2 regions of the Arthrobacter sp. NQ7 genome follow, and region 1 is predicted to be linked to the other one. Evidence: predicted binding sites of a transcription regulator. Region 1 holds the regulator's gene; the other holds the start of a gene.

Evidence for each region. The regulator HrcA, encoded in region 1, represses chaperone genes, less so after heat shock. The targets are predictions, from matches to a motif close to TTNGCACTCGNNNNNNNCGAGTGCNAA.
Region 2: the regulator HrcA is predicted to act here: its motif matches at 3,471-3,497, upstream of PUN71_RS04740 (FmdB family zinc ribbon protein).

What each region holds. Positions count from the first base shown of each region.
Region 1 is NZ_JARFXU020000003.1:31,519-39,027, reverse strand. Features, by position in the region: gene hemW (radical SAM family heme chaperone HemW) at 1-745, shown strand, start outside; gene PUN71_RS04975 (DUF4870 domain-containing protein) at 799-1,209, opposite strand; gene PUN71_RS04970 (DUF3097 family protein) at 1,335-2,186, opposite strand; gene hrcA (heat-inducible transcriptional repressor HrcA) at 2,359-3,372, shown strand; gene dnaJ (molecular chaperone DnaJ) at 3,457-4,584, shown strand; gene PUN71_RS04955 (16S rRNA (uracil(1498)-N(3))-methyltransferase) at 4,587-5,366, shown strand; gene PUN71_RS04950 (GerMN domain-containing protein) at 5,353-6,270, opposite strand; gene PUN71_RS04945 (PhoH family protein) at 6,720-7,509, shown strand, end outside.
Region 2 is NZ_JARFXU020000002.1:416,991-424,499, forward strand. Features, by position in the region: tRNA gene PUN71_RS04715 (tRNA-Ala) at 1-8, opposite strand, end outside; gene PUN71_RS04720 (hypothetical protein) at 177-1,079, opposite strand; gene PUN71_RS04725 (GNAT family N-acetyltransferase) at 1,143-1,805, opposite strand; gene galU (UTP--glucose-1-phosphate uridylyltransferase GalU) at 1,810-2,715, opposite strand; gene PUN71_RS04735 (5-formyltetrahydrofolate cyclo-ligase) at 2,820-3,440, shown strand; gene PUN71_RS04740 (FmdB family zinc ribbon protein) at 3,553-3,825, shown strand; gene cpaB (Flp pilus assembly protein CpaB) at 3,939-4,667, shown strand; gene PUN71_RS04750 (AAA family ATPase) at 4,771-7,509, opposite strand, start outside.

The DNA.
Region 1 (7,509 bases):
TGTGCTCAAGGTCCTGGACCGCACCCATACTCCCAGCCGGGTGCCGCAGGTGGTGCAGTGGGCCCGCGAAGCGGGGCTCGCCGTGAGCCTGGACCTGATCTATGGAACTCCGGGGGAGTCGCTGGCCGATTGGCGCCACTCCCTGGACACCGCGCTCTCGTATGGGCCCGACCACATCAGCGCCTACGCGCTGATCGTTGAGGAGGGCACCAAGCTGGCCGCGCAGATGCGCCGCGGCGAAGTCCCGGGAATTGACGACGACGACCACGCTGACAAATACGAGCTTGCCGACCAGCTGATTACCGAAGCCGGGCTTGGCTGGTACGAGGTCAGCAACTGGGCGCGCACGCCTGAGCAGGCGTGCCGGCACAACCTTGCCTACTGGCGGGGCGATGACTGGTGGGGCATCGGGCCCGGCGCCCACTCACACGTTGGCGGTGTCCGCTGGTGGAACGTCAAGCATCCGGCAGCGTATGCCAACCGGCTGTCCCAGGGGCTGTCGCCTGCGGCGGGCAGGGAAACGCTGGATGCGGAGACCCGGACCATGGAACGGGTGATGCTTGAAGCGCGGTTGCAGTCGGGGCTGGACCTGTCGACGCTTACTGCCGGCGGCAGGCACCAGGTGGCCGGCCTGATCGCTGACGGCCTCGTGGAACCGGCTGACGCCTTCCGGGGACGGCTGGTCCTGACGCTGAGGGGCAGGCTCCTGGCCGACGCAGTGGTCCGCCGGATCCTCCCGGACTGACGCGGAGGGTCCTTCCGGGAATCCGGACGCCAGCGGTGGGTCCGGAACGCCGCTTACTTAATCCAGCGAAGGTTGAACTGGTACCGGTGCGGCTGGCCCCGGTTGACGTGGATTCCCGCTGCCACGGAGAAGCAGGTGAGCGCCACCCAGATCAGCGTGGCAATGACGGCGAAGATATTTCCCACGTAGGGGATGAACACCAGGATGTTGGCCAGCACGGCGGCGATGGTGGGCGGCAGGCTGAAGTTCAGTGCTTCCTTCGATTCCTGGGCGGTGAACGGTCCGCGGTCCCGGAAGATCAGGTAGATCAGCAGCGACGGGACGCATCCCAGGATTCCACCGAAATGTGCGAGCGTGGCCCACTGGCGGTCTTCGCTGGCCGTCAGCGGCAGCGCATTGGCGGGGACGCCATGGTACTCGGAACGGCCCTGGCCGTCCCTGTGATCACGTGCGTTGTCTGCCACAGTCTGTTCCTTCGGAGGTGCAAGTGGTGCTGGCTTCATGTTCTGGCGCGGTGGGGGTGTGCCGTGTATGTCTGCAAGGCACCCGCAATACCAAGAATACTGGCTGTTGGGCACCTGCCCGGCCGTCAGGGCACGGTGAGGAAGTCGATGACCTCCTCCACCCGTCCCAGGAGGGACGCTTCCAGGTCGGCGTACGTGCGGACGGCCCCCAGCAGTTTCTGCCATCCGAGCCCAATGTCTTCCTTGGTGGCGTGCGGCCAGCCGAACGCTTTCAGGATCCCGGTCTTCCAGTCCTGCCCGCGGGGAACGGCGGGCCATTTGTCGATGCCCAGGACGGCGGGCCGGATGGCCTGCCAGACGTCCACATAGGGGTGGCCGACAATCAGGACGTTGCTAGCGGCCCCCGGGGAAGCCATGACGGCGTCCGCTATGCGCGATTCCTTGGAATCGGGGACCAGGTGATCCACCAGCACACCCAGCCGCCGGCCCGGGCCGGGCTTGAACGCGGCGACAGCGCCGGCCAGGTCGTCGATACCGTGCAGGGGCTCGACGACGATGCCCTCCACGCGCAGGTCGTCTCCCCAGACCTTCTCCACCAGTTCGGCGTCGTGCTTGCCTTCCACCCAGATCCGGCTGGACTTCGCCACCTGGGCGCGCTGGCCTTCCACCCGCACGGACCCGGATGCGGTCCGCCCGGCGGCTGCTCCGGTGGCTGCAGCCTTGGGTGCCGGCGGCATCAGCCGGATGGGCTGGCCGTCGAGCAGGAAACCGAATCCCAGCCGGAAAGTCCGCGACTTGCCCCGCCGGTCCTCCAGCGCCACCACGTGCATCCCGCCGGATTTCTCCACCCGCGTCACGGCCCCCACCCAGCCGGACTGGACTTCCTCAAGCACCATGCCGCGCTGGACGGGAACCTCGGGAAGTTCCGTCCGGGCTGGAGCGGAGATTCCCCGGGGTCCCCAGTTCTGGTAATCCATGAAGTCATCCGCCTAGCACTAGGTCCCTGGCCCCGGAATTTCGCCCGGAGCGGTACCAATGCTAACAACGGGGCAAGGCATAATAGACTGTTAGCACTTAGGCATGTCGAGTGCTAACCCCTGGCTGGCACCGGGCGGGGCGCGCGCCCCGGACCATGGATGGAGGTGGAGAGTGAGCGAGCCACGCAAACTGGAAGTACTGCGGGCCATCGTTGAGGACTACGTCCACTCCCGCGAACCCGTGGGGTCGAAGGCCCTGGTGGAGCGGCATCACCTTGGCGTTTCGAGCGCCACCATCCGCAACGACATGGCAGCGCTGGAGGATGAAGGGCTTATCACGGCCCCGCACACCAGTGCCGGCAGGATTCCCACCGACAAGGGCTACCGGCTTTTCGTCGACCAGATTTCGGCCGTGAAACCCCTGTCCGCCGCCGAGCGCCGGGCCATCCAGTCCCTGCTGGAAGGTGCAGATGACCTCGATGACGTCCTGGAACGCACCGTCCGGCTGCTGTCGCAACTGACCAACCAGGTGGCCGTGGTCCAGTACCCGCACCTGAGCCGGGCACTTGTCCGCCACATCGAATTCGTCCTGCTGGCCCCGCGCAAAGTACTGGTGGTCCTGATCGCCAACAGCGGCAAAGTGGAGCAGCGCGTCATCGACGTCGGACAGGACCTTGGTGACGACGTGCTGGCCGAGCTCCGTACCCGGTTCCTTGGTGCCCTGGGCGGAACCCGGCTGAGCCAGCTTGCGCAGGCGCTTCCCGCCGTCGTGGCCGCCACGCCCCACGCGCAGCGCCAGGCAGCACACGCCCTGGCCCTGGGGCTGGAGGCACTGGCGCAAAGCAGCCGGGAGGACCGGATGGTCATGGCCGGGACCGCCAACCTGGCCAGGTCCAACGTGGATTTCCCGCTCAGCATCGGCCCGGTGCTGGAGGCGCTCGAGGAGCAGGTGGTGATGCTGCGCCTGCTGAGTGAAATGGCGCAGGACCACCGCGGTGTGGCTGTGAGCATCGGGCGGGAAAACCCCTATGACGGACTCGCCGAGGCATCCGTGGTGGCCACCGGCTATGGTCCGGACAGCGCCGCGAAAGTAGGAATCCTCGGCCCGACCCGGATGGACTATCCCACCACCATGGCCGCCGTCAGGGCAGTAGCCCGCTACCTTTCCAGGATTTTGGGGCCCTGACTCTTTGCCGCCGGAGCTGTCCGGCCGGAAGACAAGAGCTTGGCCGCCGACTGAACGCAGTACAACAAGGAAGAGATACGAACTTTGAGCAGCCACTATGACGTCCTTGGAGTCTCACCCGAAGCTACCGGGGAGGAGATCAAGAAGGCCTACCGCAAGCTGGCCCGCACCCTCCACCCGGACGTGAACCCCGGTGACGACGCTGCGGAACGCTTCAAGGCGGTAACTCACGCCTACGAGGTCCTTTCCGATCCCCAGAAGCGCCGGGTCTATGACACCACCGGGAACGAGAACGGCACGGACAATGGCTTCGGCGGTGCAAGCTACGCAGGCCAGGGCTTTGCCTTCCAGGACATTTTTGACACCTTCTTCGGTGCCGGCGGCAGCGCCGGCCCCGCGTCCAGGGTCCGGCGTGGCCAGGACGCCCTTATCAGCGTCCGGATTGACCTGCGCGACGCCGTCTTCGGCGTCAATAAGAAACTCGAAGTGGACACTGCCGTGGTCTGCCCCACGTGTGATGGATCCTGCTGCCGTCCGGGGACCCATCCCGAGCGCTGCGATATCTGTGGCGGCAGCGGCCAGGTGCAGCGGGCCGTCCGCTCCATCCTGGGCCAGGTCATGACCGCAGCCCCCTGCGGCACCTGCGAAGGCTTCGGCACGGTCATCAAGGACCCCTGCAACGAGTGCAGCGGCCAGGGCCGCATCCGCAGCCGCCGCTCGCTGACCATCAAGGTTCCCGCGGGCGTTGCCACCGGAACCCGCATCCAGCTCTCCGGCCAGGGCGAGGCCGGACCGGCAGGGGGCCCCGCCGGCGACCTGTACGTCGAAATCCGCGTCAACAACGATGCCACCTATGTGCGCGAAGGCGATGACCTGCATGCCACCCTGCACATCCCCATGACCGCGGCTGCGCTGGGTACGGATGTCAGCCTGGAGACCTTCGACGGCACCCAGGAGATCGACGTCAAGCCCGGTACCCAGTCAGGGGAAATCATCACCCTGCGCGGACTGGGTGTCACCCACCTGAGGGGCTACGGCCGGGGCGACCTGAAGGTCCACCTGCAGGTGGACACTCCGGCCAAGCTCGACTCCGCCCAGGAGGACCTGCTGCGCCAGCTGGCGAAGCTCCGCGGCGAACAGATCACCGAGGGCAAGCTCGCCGCCAGCGGCGGGATGTTCGCCAAGCTCCGGGACCGGTTCGGTAACCTGTAGCGGTGAGCAACCCCGTCTTCTTCACCTCCGCCGGTTCACTGTCAGGGATGACAGCGGGGAGCATGTTCCTCCTCGAGGGCCCAGAGGCCCGGCACGCGGTGACCGTCAAGCGGCTGTCTCCGGGCGAAGCGGTGGACATCGTGGACGGCGCCGGTACGCGGATGACCGGGAAAGTGGTCTCGGCCGCCGGTTCCGCCCTAGACGTCGAATGCGCAGAGCTCAGCATTGAAGAGAGGCCGGACATCCGGCTGGTACTGGTCCAGGCCTTGGCCAAGGGAGACCGTGACGAGCTGGCCATCGAGACCGCTACCGAACTGGGCATCGACGCCGTCATCCCGTGGCAGTCTGAGCGTTCCATCGTCCGCTGGAAGGGCGACCGGGCAGCGCGCGCACACGCAAAATGGGAGTCCACGGTAGCGGCGGCCGCCAAACAGGCGCGGCGCGCGTGGATCCCCGAGGTGCGCCCCGCCGTCGAAACAGCCGGACTCGCCGCGGCCGTGGAAGCAGCGGACTTGGCTGTCATCCTGCACGAGGACGCTGTCCGGCCGCTGCGAACCGTCCTCGAGGACTGGCAGGGAAAAACCGGTCCCGGTGCACGTGAAATCCTGCTCATCGTGGGACCGGAGGGCGGGATCAGTCCCCGCGAGGTCACCAGGCTCTGCGACAAAGGCGCCGTGACTGCCCTGTTGGGGCACCACGTCCTGCGCTCCTCCACAGCGGGGCCGGCCGCCGTCGTCCTTGCCAGCGACATCCTTGGCCGCTGGACTCCTACCGGACCTTGAAGGACCTGGTGTCCTCGTTCCGGTCCGGCTCGCCTCCGGCCCCTGCCTGCGCCACCCGCAGTTCATAGTCGCCGGCGGGCAGGTTGAGGGCCAGCGTGAAAACGCCGGCCTGCCCCTGTTCCGCGGCCGCCGTGGTTTCGCCCGTCAGGAACGGAGCCTTGGTGCTGTCGTCGGGGGACTGCAGGATCTGCCAGCGAAGCTTCGCGCCAGGAGATGTACTGCGGCCGGTGATCTTGACGCTCCCGGCGGCCACTTCGGCGTTCTCCTGCGGATCGATGATCCAGATCGGTGCCACCAGGCCGGCAGCGCGGGTCATCAGGGCACCCAGCTGCACTTTGCCGAAAGCGACATAGTCCGTGTGGCCGTCCACCAGGATCCTGACCTTGACCTGCTGGCCGGTGTCGATCAGGCCGGAACTGGCGGCGGCAGCCGTGGCCGTATAGACCAACTGCTGGATTGCGCGCGCGGCCATGTCGGCGTCCAGGTTGCTGTTGAAGGCGTCGGAAGAGACATCCACGGTGATGATGTCCTTGCCCGAAATGGAGGTGGCAAGCTTGTCTGGGTTTTGCCAGGGCGTGAAGAAGTCGGGATCCAGCGGCTTCTCCGACATCATCGCGCGCAGCGCCCGCGTCACCGGATTCTCCTGCTCCGGGACGTCCCGGAACTCGCGGTACAGGAAGGTGTTTCCGCCGCTGCGGCCGATCCAGTACACCGGAGCCTTGTTGGAGGACTGGGTCGTTTCCAGTGGCGCGCTGGTGGCCGGAGCATCCGGTATGGTTCCGCCCGTCGCCGGAACGGATGCGGTGGTGCCGGTCGGGGCCGGTCCGCCCTCCGCAGTGCAGCCCGCAAGAACGGGGACGAACACGAGGATCCCCGCAAGGACGGCCGGGCGCAGGCGCCCCATCGATCGTCCTGCCCGTTCGGGCACAGAGGAAACCGGCATTGTCCTGCCCTTGTCCTTTCCTGGCATGGCGGGCCGTTCCCCTGGCGGCCTGGCTTTCCAGCAGATGCTGGTTTCCCAGCATTGCATAGGGGGACCACTCCACAACGGCACTTTTGGCTCCTGCGGTCCAACTGCAACGGGAACGATATGAGGCCGATATGAAGTTGATACCAAACCCGGTCTGACGCTGCCCGCTGCAGCAGCAGTTGCGTATCCTGCACCGGGGAACCCTGCGGGGGCGCCGGCCCGGCAGGGCGCCGCCCACCCGGGCATGGACCCCGCCTTGGCAGGGGCTGGCGTAAGATATAGGGATCACTGGGCACGGAGCTCCGCGCAGCGGAATCCCGGCCCGGCAGAGAAAACAAGCGACGTCGATCTTCGAGGGGACCACAGGCCTGCGGGCCAGCACCATGACTGAATCAGCAAATGGTAAGCGCCGGCTAAATACGGGCGAAGGCAGTCCCGGGGAATTCCCGCACTCCCTGCCCGGAATCCGGACCGAGGTAGTCCTCTTTGAGAACTCAGACCAAATGGTTCAGTCGCTTGGCAGCCACGACGAGGCGCTGCGGTTCATCGAAGAGCAGTTTCCGGACGTCAACTTCCATGCGCGCGGCAACGAACTGTCCATCAGCGGACCGACCAGCGACGTCCCCCGTATTATGCGGCTCCTCCAGGAAGTCCGTGGACTGGTGGCGCGCGGCACGGTCATCACACCCGCCGTTCTTCAGCAGCTGGCGGCGCTCCTGCGCACCCAGTCCCTTCAGAATCCCGTGGATGTACTTACCCACGACATCCTTTCCAGCCGCGGCAGGACCATCCGGCCCAAGACGCTGAACCAGAAGAACTACGTCGATGCCATTGACGTGAACACGGTGATCTTCGGCATCGGCCCCGCCGGCACCGGCAAGACGTACCTGGCCATGGCAAAAGCCGTCCAGGCACTGCAGCAAAAAGAGGTCAGCCGGATCATCCTGACCCGGCCCGCCGTCGAAGCAGGGGAGCGGCTCGGGTTCCTGCCCGGAACGCTCAGCGACAAGATCGATCCCTATCTCCGGCCGCTCTATGACGCCCTGCACGACATGATGGACCCCGAATCCATCCCGCGCCTCATGGCAGCCGGAACCATCGAAGTGGCGCCCCTGGCGTACATGCGCGGCCGTACCCTCAATGACGCCTTCATCATCCTTGACGAAGCCCAGA
Region 2 (7,509 bases), on a different contig from region 1:
ATAGCCCCCGATCGTGGCCGCTCCTGCGGGGAAAAACCGCTGGTGCGGAACCGGTGTCCCTAGGCTACAAATAATCCTTGCCCAACGCCAATTCACGGCCCCACGCCACTCCGCGGCCCAACGCCAATCCGCGCCGCCTGGACGTTCGCGCCCTCGCCCGGTGCCGCCGTCGGGCCTTATGCCCGGCGGCGCTGCAGAACGTCGTCCAGATTACTCAGGGCCTTCTGGGCCTTGGACAGCTGCTGTGCTTCCGCCGCAGCCGCTGCCTCTGCCGCCGGCGCGGCGGCCCCCTTCTTCAGTGAGGGTTTGCCGACGGCTTTAGGCGCCTCGGGAAGTTCGAGCGGCTCCGGCTCGGGACGTTCAGCCTTGGCTGCCTCCACGTAGACGGGCTTGGGCACCTCCACGGGCTCCCAGGGGGTGCCGGAGGCAGCCGCAGCCGCACTCGTATCGCCCGCGGCCACAGCGACGGCGAGGGCCGCTTCACGCAGTTCCACGGCAGTAAGCGGCTTGACCTTAGCCTGCCCGGCCTCGGCATCGAAGAGCGGGCTTTCCGGACGGGCCGGTGCTGCCTCAGGCTTGGGCGGAACGGCAACAGCCTCGTCACGGCGGGGTGCAGGCGCGCTCATGGCAGATCGGAATGCCGCGTTGACCTTCGCTTTGCGGTCCCGGACGGCGAGCCACCGCAACAGGGCCACCGACCCCACGGTCAACAGGGCGCAGGTGACCGGAAGGGCGGCCGAACCGATGCCGAAGGGCAGCAGCACACCCGAGATGAATGCGGTGAGAAGGGACAACAGCCCCACAAGCGCAAGGGCGGTCCGGCCATAACGGATGCGGAGCTTCGCCGGAGCCGGCGTGCTCGCAGTTCCGGCAGCGGATCCTGCACTCTTCCTGGGTTCCATGGCTTTCTCCTGCTGGGCGGCGACATTCAATACCAGGCCGGCGGGCGGGTCCGGCCTGTCATCGGCGGGGGTGTCTGCCAGGAAGTCGACGGCGGGCTGGAACTGGTGCCGGCGGTTCCGGAGGACGTAAGGGGCAACCCATACAATCCAGAGCGCGACGGCAACCACGAGGATCACTGAGCTGCTAAGGGGGAAGTCCACACTCAAAACCGTATGAGCATCATGCCTGCTCAGGCCGCATTACCAAGGGTGTGTCGTGCCCCCGGAGGCAAACGGCGGGTTTTGTGAACGGCGCGACGCCAACCATGGGCCCAGGAGGCCTTCCGGGACCTCTTCCGATGTGAGGGCGAACGACCGGTGGTCCGCCCATTCGCCGTTGATGTGCAGGAACCGCGGCCGGTACCCCTCGTCCCGGAACCCCAGCTTCTCCACCACCCGGAGGCTCGGTCCGTTCTCCGGCCGGATGTTGATTTCCATCCGGTGCAGGCCCAGGGTCCGGAAGCAATGGTCCGTCACCAGGGCCACGGAGGTGGGGGCTATCCCCCGCCCCGCCCGCTCCTGGTCCACCCAATACCCCAGGGTGGCCATCATGGCCGAACCCCAGACAATCGAGGACACGGTCAGCTGCCCCACAATCGCGGGGTTCCTGAGGCCCGGCGTCCACTCGGTGATCAGAAAGGGAAGCGCCGTGGCCTGGGCGGCCTGCATCTTCAGCGAGCGCACCATGTGCCGGTAATCGGGCAGCCCGCCGGCCGGATCCGGGTTGGAGGCCTCCCAGGGCGCCAGCCACGCACTGTTCCGCGACCGGACTTCCGTCCACTCCTTCTTGTCGCGGTAACGGATAGGCCGAAGGACCAGGTCGCCGCATTCGAGGGTGACCGGCCAAATGGGACCGCTCTGCATGGCGCTACCGGGAGAGGCCGGCGGTGAAGCCCGGCAGCCATTCCCGCAGGCCGGGACCCAGGTCTTCGCTGTCGATGGCGAGCTGGACGCAGGCCTTGAGGTAGCTGAGTTTGTCCCCCGTGTCGTAGCGGCGGCCGCGGAACACAACCCCGTACACGCCGTGGCCCTCGGCGTCGCCGGATGCCAGTTCCTGCAGGGCGTCCGTCAGCTGGATTTCGCCGCCGCGTCCCGGCTTGGTGTGTTCGAGGACGTCGAAGACCGCCGGGTGCAGGACGTACCGCCCGATCAGGGCAAGGTTGGAGGGCGCTTCCTCAGGCGAAGGTTTTTCGACGAGCCTGTTGACGCGGACGTAGTCCCCGCCGTCGATCGCCTGGACGTCCGCGCAGCCGTACGCGCTGATCTGCGAGGGTTCAACTTCGATGAGCGCGACGACAGACCCGCCAGTTTTCGCCTGCACGTCAATCATGGTGCTGAGGAGTTCGTCGCGGGCGTCAATGAGGTCATCCCCCAGCAGGACCGCGAAGGCCTCGTTGCCCACGTGCTGCTTTGCCCGGAGCACTGCGTGGCCCAGGCCATGGGGGTCGCCCTGCCGGACGTAGTGGATGTCACCCAGCTGGCTTGCCGCCTGGATGGACGCCAGCTTCTCCGTGTCCCCCTTGTCCTCAAGGGTCGATTCGAGGGAGGGAACCCGGTCGAAATGGTCTTCAAGGGCCCGCTTGTTGCGGCCTGTAATCATCAGGATGTCGTTGAGGCCCACGTGCACGGCTTCCTCCACCACATACTGGATGGCAGGCTTGTCCACGACGGGCAGCATTTCCTTGGGCATCGCCTTAGTGGCAGGCAGGAACCTGGTGCCCAGGCCCGCTGCGGGAATGACGGCTTTGCGGACTCTGGGGTTACTGGTGTTCACCGGTCTAATCTAGCGTCAGTCAGGCGTTTCAGTAACCACCGGCGCGGCGGCCCCGCGCCCGGACCGCGAAGCCACGGCATCGCGGGCCACCCAGGAAGGACACCATGCTTCAGGAGACCAACGCAGTCAAGGACGATATCCGCGCCGCCCACCGGCGGCGGCGGGCAGGCCTGTCACCGGCGCAGCTGGAGGCCGCTGGTTCCGCCCTGGCCATCCACGGGGAAGCCTGGGCGGGCAGGGTCACCGGCGGCAGCCCGGGAACTGCCTGCGTGTACCTCGGCGTGGGACAGGAACCGCCCACCTTGCCGTTGATTGCTGCGCTGCACCGAAGCGGCCACAGCGTCCTGCTCCCCGTCTGTGAGCCGGGACGGGAACTGAGCTGGGTGTACTGGACGCCCGGGACAGGATTCGAGCGCAGCAAATATGCGCCGATCCTGGAACCCGCGGGAGTCCGCCACGGCCCGGAGACGGCCGGAGGCGCGGCGATGCTCTTCATTCCGGCCACAGCCGTGGACCTCGCGGGAAACAGGATTGGCCAGGGCGGCGGGTACTACGACAAATTCCTGGGGCACCTTGCTACGGCGGGGAAGGAAATTCCGCTCGCCGCGGTTATTTATGACGAAGAATTGCTGCCCGCCGGCCGGATTCCCGCAGAGGAGTTCGACCGGCCGGTCCCGGCGGTGCTCATGCCCTCCGGGTACCGGCCCCTGGCGGGCGGCGCCTGAGCCCGGGGCTGCCGGACCCAGATGATAGAATTAGCACTCAGGCCCTGCGACTGCTAATGGTTTACCAGTTGGCAGCACGGGACCTCTCGTTTGCCCAAGAGGAGGAGCACCAGTGCCTACATATGCTTACGCCTGCAAGGATTGCGGCCACGCCTTCGACATTGTCCAGTCGTTCTCGGACAGCAGCCTGACGTCATGCCCGGAATGCGGGGGAACGCTGCGCAAGAAGTTCAACAGCGTCGGCGTCGTCTTCAAGGGCTCGGGCTTTTACCGCACTGATTCCCGCGACTCCAAGGGCAGCTCTGTCTCCCCCGCACCCTCCGCGGCTCCGGCTGCACCGGCTCCCGCACCTGCCGCTTCCGCGCCCGCAGCAGCCGCCAGCTAGGACTTCCACGCCATGACGACGGCGGCCGGCGCCTTCCTGCGCCAGGCCGCCTTTGTCCACATAGGCGCAGTCCAGCCTCCCTGGCGTGCCGCCCCGCCCCGTAGCGTGGGCGCATGCCGATACTTTCCCGCCCTCACCGCAACGGCCCGGGGTGGCCCGCGGGCACCTCTTCCCCGGGACGCCGTCCCGGATACCGTTCGTTCCGCTCCCGGTTTGCCGGCTGGCTGAGCCGCAACCGACGCCTCGCTGCAGCCCTGCTCTTCTGCGCGGCGGCGGCCATCACGGTGCAGCAGCTCACTCCTGCCCCGGTATCGACCGTCACGGCCCTTGCCGCTGCCAGGGACCTCCCTGCCGGCACCGCAATGACGGCAACCGACCTGGCCCGTGTCCAGGTGCCGCCGGGGATGATGGCTGCAGGATTCCTCCGCGACGACGCAGCCGCCACCGGGAAGCAGCTTGCTGCCCCGATGCGCAAAGGACAGCTCCTCACCGATGCTCAGCTCCTGGGCCCCGGGCTCCTCGCTGGTGCGCCTCACGGCTCGGCCGCCGTTCCCCTGCGCATGGCGGATGCGTCATCCATCCAGCTGGTCTCTCCCGGCCAGTTGGTCAACGTCGTACTGACATCAGCCAACGGCTTCGACCAGCAGGGGCCATCCGAGGTTCTCGCCTCTGCCGTCCCGGTGCTGTGGACATCCAACAAGGGTGGGCAGAGCGGCCAGTGGCTGGGCACCACGGAGACGGACGGGCTGATCGTCGTGGCAGCCACCGCGGAGCAATCCTCCCGCCTGGCCGGTGCCTCCACCCAGGGCAGGCTGTTCTTCGTCCTCGTCAGCCCGCCCTAAACCCTCGGGAACCCTCACCAGTGGAACCCCTCACCAGCGGGAACCCTCACCAGCGGGACACCGCAGCGGGACCAGGCGCCACCCGTCCGGGCGCCGCAGGCCCTTAGCCCCAGTGCGGCGGCCGCTGTTCCTTCAACCAGGCGTCGTGGTCATCGTCCCGGTCACCCCAGCTGCGGGCGTCGTCCTCGGCGGCCTTGGTCGGAAGGAGGTCCCCGGTGCCGGCCTTTGCCGTCCGGGCGGCAGGCCCGTCCGAAGCCGGCTTCGCGGCGCCACCTGCGTCACCCTGGGTTTCAGGTTCCGCGGTCCCGCTGCCGTTCGCAGTGTTGCCGTTTACGCTGTTTTCGTCCACAGCGTTGTCGTTCATCCCGCTGCCGTCCACAGCGTTGCCGTTCATCCCGTTGCCGTTCCGGCGCGGATCTTCCTCGCGCACGTGTCCTCCGCTGATCCCGTTCACGGCCAGGTCTCCCTCCGTCCCGCTGTTTCCTGTTGGGGAGTCACCGGCCGTGGAGGCCGTTTCCCTGTTGTCGGGGGCACTGGCGCGGCGTCCCTGCCCGTTACGGCCGAAGCCGGTGCCGGCGGCGTCCGATCCTGCCTGGTGCCCGTTCCCGCCGGCGTCCTGCCGGCTTCCGCTGTCATCGCCGCGGTCGTCGCTGGGCAGGTAGGAAACACCACCCGGCGCAGAAGTGCCCATTCCATGGAACGCCTGGTCGAAGTCATCGTCAAGGAATCCTGCAGAGGGCGTGGTCCTGGCCGGCAACACCATCTTTTCCAGCCCAAGGTAGCCGGCGATACGGTCTGCGCAGGACGAAGGATCGGTGAAGACCTCGATGGTCCAGAGCGGCATATAGCGCCACCCCAGCCGCTCCAGCAGTTGAGGCCGCAGCCGGCTCCGTTCACGCACGCTCATGGTGCGGTACTGCGCAGTGCCGTCGGACTCAATGGCTACGGGCCGTGGAAGGTCGGACTCGTCCTGGCCCATGGTGTTGAGGGGGTCGGCGGCGGCAACAACGTCGATGGCGCCGTCGTACTGGTGCCAGACCCTCGCCCCGCGGGCCCGCAGCCGGTCGCCCAAGTCCGCGACCAACGGATCTGCCCCCAGTGCCTGTTCGCTGGCGGCCGCCCGGGACGCGGGGGTACCCAGGTCGGTGTTGCCGGAAATCTCCCGGTCCAGCAGCGTGTACAGGTCCACCGCGCCGTGGGTGAGCCGGGTGTGGTCCAGGTCCTCGGGACGGAAGCAGGTCAGCACGTGCATGGAACGGCGTGCGCGGGTCATGGCCAGCGCAAATTTCTCCCTGCCTCCTTCCGCGGAGAGCGGCCCGAAGTTGTGCAGCGCCCGGCCGTGCGGGGTCCGCCCGAATCCCGGCGAGAAAATGACGTGGTCGCGGACCAGTCCCTGGGCCCTTTCCAAGTCGACCACCCGGAAGGACTCCGGGCCGGCGCCGAAGAATCCGGCCAGGCCCGGCTGGTTGGACAGCTGGAGCCGGATGGACTCGCCGATCCGCGCGGCGTGCCGCAGGCTGGCGGTAACCACGGCGAGGGACGTCCGCGGGCGCATGCGCGCGTGCTCGAAAACCAGTTCCACGACGCGGTTGACCTCGGCCACCACGGATTCCACGCCTTCGTGGTCCGCGCTGGGAAGCCCCGTGCCGTCAGGAAGGTACTCCACCAACAGGGAGCGGTCCAGCCCGGTCGCGGACTGACCTTCCGGCAGCCGGCGCAGGCCACCGTCGTAGAAGTTCTTGCTCAGTTGGAGGACAAGGTCCTCGTCCACCGCGCGGTACACCACGTTGAGCTGCCACACCGGCAGCACGGCCGACAGTGCCGTAAAGGCGCTCTCGACGCGCTGGTGCGCGGATTCGCCGGGCGCGAGCCGTTCCACCCCGACCGTAAATGTCCGTGGCGTGGCGATGCGGGAATCGCCGAAGGCGATGACCTGCCGGGCGCGGGCAATCGAGGGCAGGACTGCCTGCAGGGAGGTCGCCTCGGCGTCGAGGATCACGACGGCATCGAAGTGCTGCTCCGCGGGCAGCAGGCCCGTCATCAGGTACGGGCTGACGGACCAGACCGGAACCAGGCTGCCGATCAGGTCAGGTGCCTGCGCGGTGAGGGCCGGCAAGGAGACCCGTCCGTCCTTCAGCAGGCTGCGCAGGAGGTCCGCCTGGCGGGGCTGGGCGGCAATGGCACTGCGCCACCGTTCAGCCAGGTCCCACCGAAGCCGGGCGGCACCGCTGGCGATGTGGGCGTTGTCGGCCAGCCGGTACTCGGCCTCGAGCTGGCGCAGGGCCTCGCCGTCGGACATGGCCAGGTAGTCGTCGCCGCTGATCATGGCTTCGAGGGCGGACTGCCACCAGGCAAGTTCAAGTTCTGCGGCGACGGATCCTGCCGGAACCTCCCGCTCCGCGAGGTCGTCGAGCAGTTCACCGAGTCCGTGTTCGCGCATGTTCTCGATAAGGAGCGTCCGCTCGGGCAGGGTCTTGAGGGTGTCGGTATCCGCCACCAGCCGCTCCAGCCGCTCCATCAGCCGGGCATAGGGAACGGTTGCCAGGGATCCGCCGTCTTCCGTGTGCCGCAGTGCCTCGCCGAGCTGCGCCAGCTCGCGGTCCAGGGACCGGTACATGGCGTTCATTTCGGCCAGGCCGGATGGAACCGCGGGGTGCCGCTGGGTGGTGGCGTACCCTGCCCACAGGGCCCGCTGCTCCTGGACCAGGACCAGCGACGAGTGCAGGTCCGCGATGTGCACGCCGGGGCGGACGTATTCCTTCGCCACCCGGCGAAGCCGGGAGCGCTGCATGGCCGTCAATTCGATGCCGCGTTCGCGGCGCCAGGCGGACGGGGCCGTGGC